Regions from separate parts of the Psychromonas saccharinae genome, predicted to be linked through region 2. Evidence: predicted binding sites of a transcription regulator. Region 2 holds the regulator's gene; the other holds the start of a gene.
The links. Region 2 encodes sigma-54, which starts transcription at its own class of promoters, with help from an activator protein. Its sites were predicted from a motif close to GTTGGCACGNNNNTNGNNT; they were not measured.
Positions count from the first base shown of each region.

Region 1: ACR30L_RS07510 (EF-hand domain-containing protein) is a predicted target of sigma-54. The motif match lies at 2,043-2,061, and genes of this name have one in related genera.

Region 1 covers NZ_CP195153.1:1,696,337-1,701,861, reverse strand. Annotated here, with positions in the region: gene ACR30L_RS07515 (glycoside hydrolase family 1 protein) at 1-1,366, opposite strand, end outside; gene ACR30L_RS07510 (EF-hand domain-containing protein) at 1,701-2,003, opposite strand; gene ACR30L_RS07505 (response regulator) at 2,354-3,022, opposite strand; gene ACR30L_RS07500 (DUF342 domain-containing protein) at 3,670-5,349, shown strand.
Region 2 covers NZ_CP195153.1:3,188,397-3,193,921, forward strand. Annotated here, with positions in the region: gene kdsC (3-deoxy-manno-octulosonate-8-phosphatase KdsC) at 1-54, shown strand, start outside; gene lptC (LPS export ABC transporter periplasmic protein LptC) at 55-618, shown strand; gene lptA (lipopolysaccharide transport periplasmic protein LptA) at 605-1,141, shown strand; gene lptB (LPS export ABC transporter ATP-binding protein) at 1,147-1,872, shown strand; gene ACR30L_RS14295 (RNA polymerase factor sigma-54) at 1,909-3,354, shown strand; gene ptsN (PTS IIA-like nitrogen regulatory protein PtsN) at 3,572-4,018, shown strand; gene rapZ (RNase adapter RapZ) at 4,193-5,041, shown strand; gene ACR30L_RS14310 (HPr family phosphocarrier protein) at 5,049-5,324, shown strand; gene mgtE (magnesium transporter) at 5,408-5,525, shown strand, end outside.

The sequences.
Region 1 (5,525 bases), 1.5 Mb from region 2:
AAAAAGATGCTTTTTTCTTACGTTTAAGATTATCGTTATGGTCAACATAAATAAAACCATATTGTTTCTTATAGCCGTTTAACCAGCTTAGTAAATCAATGGCAGACCATGCATAGTACCCTTTGATATGTACACCCCGATCAATCGCCTCTTTCACCGCCAGCAAATGATCATTTATAAAATGAATACGAGAAATATCGCAAACTTCACCTTCAATGATAGGATCTTCATCACCTAATCCATTTTCAGTAATATACAACTTAATTTGCCCATATTGTGACTTAAGCATCTCCAGTCCATCAATAAAAGCTGTTGGTGAGATTTCCCAATTCCATTTTGTATAGCGTTTATTATCCATTTTTACGGTTTTATAGACGTGGTCAAAACTTGGATTACCTGGAGAACCCGTGGAATTTTCTAATGTATTGATATGCGCACCAACCTCACCTTTAATTTTCTCAACACGCATCGGCTGATAATAATTTAATCCCATAAAATCGTTTAAAGGCGCAGCTTTCTTGATTGTTGCAAGTTCTTGCTCAGTCCAATCGGGTAATAAATTATTTTCGGATAATTTATCAATAACATATTGTGGATAATGACCGAGTAGAATCGGATCAAAAAACCAATTCATTTGAAATTGATTCGCATGCATTGCAGCGAATATATTATCGGCACTCTCATCAACGGGAAAAGCAGGACTAAATACATTACTCAATCCTATTTCACCAAATTGATTTAATTTTTTATAGGCAATAACCGCCTGTGCATGAGCATAAAATACATTATGAATAACTTGAAAATATTTCTTTGGATCATTTTCAATACCCGGTGGATGAGCCCCAGCAAGATACCCTAAATTAGCAAATACCACGGTTTCATTAAAAGTAATAAAATGTTTAACGCGATCACCAAACGCATTAAAACAAAGTAAAGCGTATTCAAGATAAGCATCAACAGTGTTTTTATTTAGCCAACTCCCCTGTTGTTCCAGTGGTAGTGGTAAATCCCAATGATAAAGCGTCACGAAAGGAACAATGCCATACTTTATACATTCATCTATTAAATTATTATAAAAGTCGATCCCCTTTTGATTAATCCGGCCACTTCCATCGGGGAAAATTCGTGCCCATGAAATTGAGAAACGATACGATTCTAATCCCATTTCAGCCATTAAAGCGATGTCCTCTTGGTAACGGTTATAATGGTCAATTGCAACATCACCATTTGTCCCTTCAAATGTTTTTCCTGGTATTTTAGTAAATTCATCCCAATTGGTTTTTCCTTTACCGTCTTGATCCCAAGCACCTTCGACTTGATAAGACGCTGTAGCAGCCCCGAACAGAAAATCCTTTGCAAACTTCATATCATCACCCTTCTAAAAAATAAAATCATGTAATAGCCCAACGGATATTTTTATTTTGTTTTAACTATTAGATAATAATATAAATGATGTAACCGGTTTCTGCAACCGGTTACAGATAGCGTTAATTGAAATGTGATATTAATCAATAATATTTAAAGTCAGAGGTATTTTCAGATTAACAAGGTAAAAACATAACCAATTGTTTTTAAATAGAATATCTTTCCAATGAAACATAAGAAATTTAATAATAAGAAAGATAAATGCAGAGAGATAGAATAATAAGTCATCGAATTTTGCATCGATGACTAAAAGGCTTTCACGTCACAAGCAGAAATTATTTACCTTGTGGAGGAGCTGGCTTAAAGTTTTGATATTCGTCTTTACTGACACTACCGTCACCATTGCTATCCATTTCATCAAAAATAGTTTCAGCATCAAGGTTAGGTGGCAATCTTTGCGTAGACAATTCAGCAAGGCTAATTTCACTATCAGAATTTGTATCGACAGATGAAAACTCTGGTGGTGGTGGCGGCATATTACCTTCGCCACCTTGTTGTTGATCATTAGATGCAAAAGCTTGACCAGAAACAGTGAAACCAAGTGTCATTGCAATTATTAGATTAGAACGGATAGTCATATATATTTCCTGTTATTATAGATAGTTACAACAGAATAATAGCAATTCATGTGGCAAATATTGTGTAAGAATGAAGGAACTAAATATGCGCTTTTATGGACTATCAGAGAGAAGAAAATAAACAATAATAATGAAAATAACAGTAGATAATACCAATTGTATTAAATATGTGATCTAAATTTTGCGCTGGAAAAATGGTTTAGTTTGAGGCGAAAGTTGATGTAAATGGTTGTTCCCTTAACGAAACTTTCAACAAAGAAATAAACTATTTTAACCAGCAAAATAGAGCAGCTAATTATTACGATTGGTATAACAGCTAGTCCGCTTGATTAAGCGGACTAGCCATTTATTTATTGCAGGACAAGACGATACCCTGCCCCATATACTGACTGGATAAAATCTTCATCACTGCTTAATGCGGTTAATTTTTTACGCAACTTTTTAATATGACTATCAATGGTGCGATGACTAACAATACGATGATCGGAGTACATATTGCCCATTAACTGCTCGCGAGTAAAAATACGACCAGGTTTGTCGACTAACGGTTTTAATAACTGGCATTCAACTGATGTTAATGACACATCTTTACCACAATAGCTTGCGATATATTGGTCTTCATCAAGCACTAATGAGGTACTGCTATCAACTTTTGTGGTTGTTCGTCTCAATACGGCTTTAACACGCGCAACAACTTCTCTTGGACTAAATGGCTTACAAATATAATCATCAGCACCTAATTCTAGCCCCAATAGACGATCAATTTCATCTGCCTTTGCTGTTACCATTAAGATAGGCACATTTGAAAACTGGCGGATCTCTTTGCACAGTTCGATACCATCTTTTCCAGGCAACATAATATCTAACAAAATAGCTTTAGGTTGATGAGCCTTTACCCAATCAACGACTTCATTACCATTGTTAATCTGAAAGGGTTCGTACTCGGTCAACTTAAAATAATCCATTAGCAAGTTAGCTAGTTTTATTTCATCTTCGACAATTAAAATTGAGTTTGACATTTTACATTCTCTTAATTCTGTGACTTAACCAAATGAGTCAAGTATTTCACGATTTTATAGGGATGATTGTATTTTTCTGTTATTGAGCCTTTGACCATAAAATTTAAAAATTGTTCAATTAATTCAACATGTTTTAGTAAAAATTATTACATAACTTAATATCAGGGCAGTATTCAACACAACTATAAAACAAAACATTCCGTATAAATAATCACCATCACGTAATAAGCACGGCTACAGTAGTAATACGCACTTGGAAATTACGGACTAACAACCGTTTGGTGTCAGAGCCGTTTTATTATCAATAACAAAATTATTGATGTAGATATGGATATTATTTATTTACCGGAAAGCATAAAATTTTATTACTTTTAAAATATTTGTCTATAATACCCTTTTGAAATAATAAAAATAGAAAGTAGCTCTCATTCTGAAAGACCTGTTATTGTCATACCACCAATAGGTATTACACTTAGTCATACTTTACCACTTATTTATTCATTGCTTTTTGTCTAAACTACAGTATATATTTATTTAAATACATAGAGTTATATTACTGCCAGAAAATAATTATTATAAAAAGAAATGGTAAAAAAATGCATGTAATTGAAATATGCAATTATTGTGAATTCTAAGAAGGTTTTAATGTGATAGGTAACGTACTAGATTTAAGCCAACAATTTCTATTATTAAATAATGGACAAGAACTTGCGATCACTGTTTCGCCGACCGATGAAATCGTTTCTGAGAGCAGATTAACAAAATCCATTAATCAATCGAAATACGCTTCTTTTAAACTTAACGCTGTAGGTATTAAACAAGCAGTCAAAGCCTATGAAGCACTCAACATTCCCGCCAATAAATCATCGGAACCAAAAGTTATTGTGATTGCGAATCGTCTCGATGCACAGTTAACCCTTACCGTCGATGATTTAAAGCTTGAAGCAAAAGCAGAAATAATCAGTGCATACGGTGGACAACCTATCACCTTGGATTTACTTGCAGAAGAAATGAAAGCATTAAAAATTAGTTATGGAATATCTAAAAAAATGCTTCATCTTTTAATCCAAAAATCTAAGAAATCACCACCAGGTACCGTTTATCAAGCAGTTGTAGCCAAGGGAAAGCCACCTATTGATGGTGTCAATGCTAGTTTTGAACGTTTAGTTGAAACGCCAAGTGAACGGATTATGCGCCCGCAAGAAAAAGAAAATGGGCAAGTTGATATGCGAGAGCTTGGTGAGCTAGTTACCGTTCAACCTCACACGCCATTAATGCGAAAAACGCCACATCAAGAAGGCACACCGGGTATAACTATTACGGGTAAACCAATTAAACAGTTTATCGGTAAAGATATAACTTTGAATGTTGGCACAAATACCGAAATTGATCCCAATGATGAAAACCTTTTAATAGCAACTGCTGCTGGGATCCCCCAAAAAATGGATCACGGTATTCGGGTAGATGATGCTTTAATTATTAATAATGTTGATGTTGCTTCAGGTAATATTAATTATAAAGGCGACGTAATCGTTGCAGGGAATATTAGCGATGGAATGAAAGTCAAAGCAACAGGGAATATTACCGTGGCAGGCTTTGTTGAATCGGCAAATATCGAGTGTGATGGCGATTTGTTTGTTGGCCATGGTATTTTGGGACGTAAATTAACCGATTCGGATGCACTTTATTCCTGTCAAATAAATTGTAAAGGTTCAGTGACGGCAACCTTTAGTCAGTATTCCCATATGCATATTGGTAAAAACCTGCTGATTAAAACGCAATTATTACATTGTTTAGTACATAGCAAGGGTAATATTTGTGTTCAGAATGAGAGTGCGACTAAGGGCGTTATTTTAGGTGGACGATTATTTGCCCAACAGGGAATTAATACGATTATTATTGGTTCTTCAGCAGGCACTAAAACACAGCTTGATTTAACCGGACTTTACTCGCAATTAACCGAAACAAAAAAACAAATTGAACTTGATATACCAACACAGCAAGAAAAACTGCACAGTGTCTTTGAAACACGTCAAATGATAGAAGCCGCACCTTTAACTAAAAAAAGAAAAGCAATTGATCAACGTCTTACCTTAATGCAAAAAGAAACAGAAACAACCTTACTCACCTTAGAAAAGCAACAGGAAGAAAACAAAGTTGCACTTGAAGAGTATTTTAATAACATCAAGGTCATTGCCGCGAGTAAGTTATACAGTCAAACATCCATTGCTATTGCAGATAAAACACTGAATACCATACAGAGCTATGGCCCAAGTTGTGTTAGCATCCAGCAGGATGCATTAGTCATTTCACCTTTTCAGAAATAATTTTTAGGTTGATAAATTAAACATGCGTTTAATACACTTTATCAACCGTATTAGCAATAATACGAACGCTTAATCATCGACAAACTTCAAAAAAATCTATAACATACAGCTCCTTCTAGTAAACAGTACAATCTGCTATTTATCAATTACAATTCAGACAGTAATACTAAACATTG
Region 2 (5,525 bases):
CTATTTTTACAATGCCATAATCTGCTTAACATTACACAGGGCAAAAGCGAGTAAATGAATAAACGCCAAAGCATTCCATTTATAGTTTTATTATTGGCCTTTTTGTTGTGGTTATATTTTAAACCACAATCAAATGTTATTGAGGCGCCTAAATATCAACTCAATTATATCATCAATGGAGCAAGCAATACCCATTTTGATGAGACTGGCAACATGGAATATAAAATATCAGCAATAAAAACAACCGGATTATCCGATGACGATATTACTATATTTGAGCATCCAAAACTGACTGTCTATATTAATGATGAAAAAAAGGATAATCTGAGTGTTTGGCAAATCAGTAGTGAAAAAGGTATCCTTTCTAAACAAAGTAAGTTACTTTTGTCCGATAATGTATTAGTTAAAAACCTCACTGAAGATCAACTTATACAAACAATGGAAACTGAAAAATTAACCATATTATTAGATAAAAAAGAATTAAATACCGATCAGTTAGTTACTTGGAAAGGCCCGCAAATGGAGCAACAAGGAATCGGTATGTGGGGTTCGCTGGTTACGGAAGAATTAATAGTTAAAGATCAAATAAAAGCGGTATACTTTAATGAAAATAAATAAAATCCTGTTCGCTGTTAGCACATTACTTGTTTCTTTTTCAAGCAATGCCATCGAATCAGACTATTCACAACCTATTCATGTCAGCTCATTACAACAGCATGCAAAAATGGCAGAAAATAAAGTTATTTTTTCAAAGGAAGTGTTATTAACCCAAGGCACTATCAAAATAACTAGCAACACATTAACCGTTGAACGAGATACAAAAATAAATAGCGAAAAGATGACTGCAGAAGGATTACCTGCCACCTTTTACCAAACGCAAAACGATGGTCGCCCATTAACAGCAAAAGCCAATTATATTAGTTATAATGTTGCGGAGGGGAAAATCACGCTCAGTGGCAGTGCACAAGTTAAACAGCTTGATAGTGAAATTAATGCTTCAAAAATAGTCTATTTTCTTAAAACAAAAGAACTTATTGTAGGCACGGGAGAATCTAATAAAGATCGAGTTAATACTGTTTTTCTCCCTTCTCAATTTGAAAAAACGAAACAAGACACAACTAACTCGAATAAAGAAGAATAAATCAAATGGCTGAATTAATAGCAAAAGGCTTAGTAAAAAGTTATAAAGGTCGTACCGTTGTTAATGGCGTTAGTATTACCGTGAAAACCGGTGAAATTGTAGGATTACTTGGTCCAAATGGAGCAGGTAAAACAACATCTTTTTATATGGTTGTTGGCCTAGTAAAACAAAATGCAGGCACTATTTTTTTAGACCATGAAGATCTTTCTAACCAACCAATGCACATTCGTGCACAAAAAGGGATTGGTTATTTACCGCAAGAAGCATCTATTTTTAGACGTTTAACGGTAACTGAAAATATCATGGGCATTTTACAAATGCGTAAAGAGTTATCACAAGCGGAGCGCCTAGAGAAACTAGAAATGTTACTCGAAGAGTTTCATATAACCCATATACGTAGTAATAAAGGAATGAGTTTATCGGGCGGAGAGCGTCGCCGTGTAGAAATTGCACGAGCATTAGCAACTGAACCCAAATTTATCCTTTTAGATGAACCCTTTGCAGGGGTTGATCCTATTTCAGTTATTGATATTAAAAATATTATTCAACAGCTTAGGGATAGAGGTTTAGGCGTACTAATCACAGATCATAATGTACGTGAAACACTGGATGTTTGCCAACACTCATATATTGTTAGCCATGGTGAAATTATTGCAATTGGAACCCAAGATGAAATCTTAGCAAATGATCAAGTTAAACAGGTTTATTTAGGCAATGAATTCACACTCTAAGCTAACAATGGTTGAATAGGAGGAAAAAATATTTTGATGAAACAAGGGTTACAATTGAAGATGGGTCAGCAACTCGCCATGACTCCTCAATTACAGCAAGCAATTAAATTATTACAACTTTCTACACTCGATTTGCAGCAAGAGATCCAAAATGCGCTCGACGAAAACCCACTACTTGAACAAGATGACAAAACAAGCAGTGAAGAAGCACATAAAGAACAAGACAGTAGTCAAATTGATACTTCGGAAGCAATCACAAAGCAAGAATTTTCTGACGATCTTCCTGCGGAAACTGATTGGGAAGAATCCTATAGCCCAGTTCCAACGACCTCCGTTGCTTCAGGTGGTGCAAGCTATGAAGGTGAAGATACAGTTTATCAAGGTGAATCATCAAATACATTACAAGACCACTTACTGTGGCAAATGGAACTAACACCTTTTTCTGAAACTGATCAACTTATTGCGACTTCTATTATCGACTCGATTGATGAATCAGGTTATTTAACAAGTACGTGTGAATCTATTTTAGAAAGCTTAAGTGTTGATATTGAAGATCTTGAACTTGATGAAATTCAAGTTGTATTAAAACGTATTCAACATTTTGATCCGATTGGTGTTGCAGCCCGTTCCACCCAAGAGTGTTTACAAATTCAACTTCAACATTTAGCCCCCGATACTGAATGGCTAGCCGAAGCGCAAATGGTATTAGAGTGCCATATGGATTTATTGGCAAATCGCGATTACCGCACATTGGCTAGAAAAACAAAATTAAAAGAAGCGCAACTTGCTGAAGTTATGCGTTTAATTCAAAGTTTAGAGCCTCGTCCTGGCAATCAAATTGAAGAATCACATGCACAATATATTGTCCCCGATGTTTACGTAAAAAAAATAGCAGGACAATGGCGTGTTTCATTAAATCCAGACTGTGATCCAAACCTATCGGTCAACACCCAATACGCTAATTTATGTAAAGGTAATATTAGTAAAAGTGATTCACAATTTATTAAGGGCCACTTACAAGAAGCAAAATGGTTTATTAAAAGCTTAGAAAGTCGTAATGAAACACTCTTAAAAGTGTCTAATTGTATTGTTCAACAACAACAAGCCTTTTTTGAATACGGCGATGAAGCAATGAAACCAATGGTATTAAATGATGTTGCCTTTGCAGTAGACATGCACGAATCGACTATTTCTCGTGTAACTACGCAGAAGTTTATGCATACACCAAGAGGTATTTATGAACTTAAATTCTTCTTTTCTAGCCACGTTGCAACAGAAAGTGGTGGTGAATGTTCATCAACAGCTATTCGCGCTTTAATTAAAAAGCTCGTCAGTGCAGAACTAACAACAAAACCTTTAAGTGATAATAAAATAAGTAAATTACTTGAGGAACAAGGTATAAAAGTAGCGCGTCGTACGATTGCAAAATACCGAGAGTCGTTAGGTATCCCACCTTCTAATCAACGAAAACAATTACTCTAACAACTTTAATTCGATGTTCACTTATGTATTAAAAGCGAGGTGAACACGAATAAAATTAAATAATTCAGTGATATCCTAGCGTTATCCATAAAGTTTTCTCTACAGGTTGTTAAATTTTTAATTAATATTAAAAAAATGAGTATTTCTTGATACGTATTTACCTGTAAACTGCTAAACTTTCGCGCTTCTTAATATCGCAGCTAAAGTAGATTAAAATATGAAAATATCGACCCTATTAACTAAAGACTCTGTATTTAGTCAAGTACGTTGTACCAGTAAAAAATCTGCACTCGAAATAATCAGTCATATTGCAGCGGAAAAACTGGATATCGATGCACAGAGACTTTTTAATGATCTCATTAGTCGCGAAAAAATTGGTTCTACGGGCGTAGGCTCGGGTATTGCAATTCCGCACGTAAAAATTGACAGCAGCTTACCTGCGACAGCAGTTTTTATACAATGTGAAACACCTATTGATTATGATTCCTATGACGGTAACAAAGTGGATATACTGTTCGCGATATTCGTTCCTGAAGATCGCTGTCAGGAATATTTAGCAACATTGTCAGAGATCAGTCAAAAGCTCTTAAATAAGACATTTTTAAAGCAATTAAGAACCGCTGAAAGCGCTGAAACACTGTTTGAATTATTACAGGCTGAATAATCTACATAGTTTACTTAAATTAATTTATTAAATTGTAATTATTAGTTTTAACAACTTGAATTTCAAAAGAAAAAAGTACAGGATGTGGTAGTTAGTTTTTATGGCTAACACACATCTATTTTATAGAGATAAAATAATAATTATGTAATAAAATAAGTATAAATTGGAGTTATGATGAAACTCGTCGTTATTAGTGGACGCTCTGGATCAGGTAAAACGATAGCGCTTCACGTACTTGAAGATTTAGGTTATAACTGCATCGATGGTGTACCCTTCCAACTTCTCGAACAATTAATTGATACTGTTTCTGAAAAAAACAATAAAGTCGCCATCACCTTAGACATCCGTAACCTTCCCGATAAAAGCGCTAAAATACAAACTCTCCTTGCCACCTTGCAACAAAAACAAAACGTGCAAATGAAAATTATCTATCTCGATGCAATTGGTAGTGAATTAGTTCGCCGTTATAGTGAAACAAGACGTTTCCACCCACTTTCTAAACATAAAATATCTCTATCTAATGCCCTTGAACTTGAAAGTGAGCTGTTATTACCCATTCATGAATGCGCGGGTTTAACCATTGATACAACGACATTATCGATTCACAATTTAAATGAACGTATCAAGATTTATCTACAGGGCTCAGACAAAAGCAAATTACTTATTATCTTCAAATCTTTCGGATTTAAATACCAACGTCCTGAAGATGCAGATTATATTTTCGATGTCCGTTTTTTACCGAACCCGCATTGGGTACCGGAATTAAAACCTTATAATGGTCAACAACAACCGATTAAAGACTTTTTAGATTCACATAAAGTTGTGAAGCAAACCATTAATCAAATTGAAAATTTATTTCAATCTTGGTTGCCCCATCTTGAAACCAGCAACCGCAATTACGTGACAATTGGCATTGGTTGCACGGGAGGAAAACATCGTTCTGTTTATGTTACGGAAGAACTAGCAGCACGATTTGCAACTAAATATCAGGTACAAATTGAACATAAATGCATAAATGAGTAATAAAAATATGGATATCATTAAACAAACCACTACAATACAAAACAAATTAGGTTTGCATACACGCGCAACGATCAAACTTGTTGAATTGGTCAATTCTTTCGATGCAACTATAACTATTCGTCATCAAGGAAAACAGGCTGATGCAGATAGTGTATTAGGTTTAATGGTACTTGAAACATGCTTCGGACAGGAAATTGAAATTATCGCTAAAGGTAATCAAGCAAGAGAAGCAATTGATGCTGTAACGAAGCTAATTGAAGATAAGTTTTTAGAAGAAGAATAATAATATACGACTCGGCACTTAGCACACCTTCTTAGATAGAAAGGGAAAAGCTGAATCAAAGTATACATTACAACGGAGGCCCTATGTTGGAAAACACTGACTCACAAAACGCCCAACAATGTCTCCATGAAGTCAATAAAGCCCTTGAAAGCGGTATGTTTGTCAAAGCCCGCAGTATCCTTGAAAACATGCCAGCCTGCG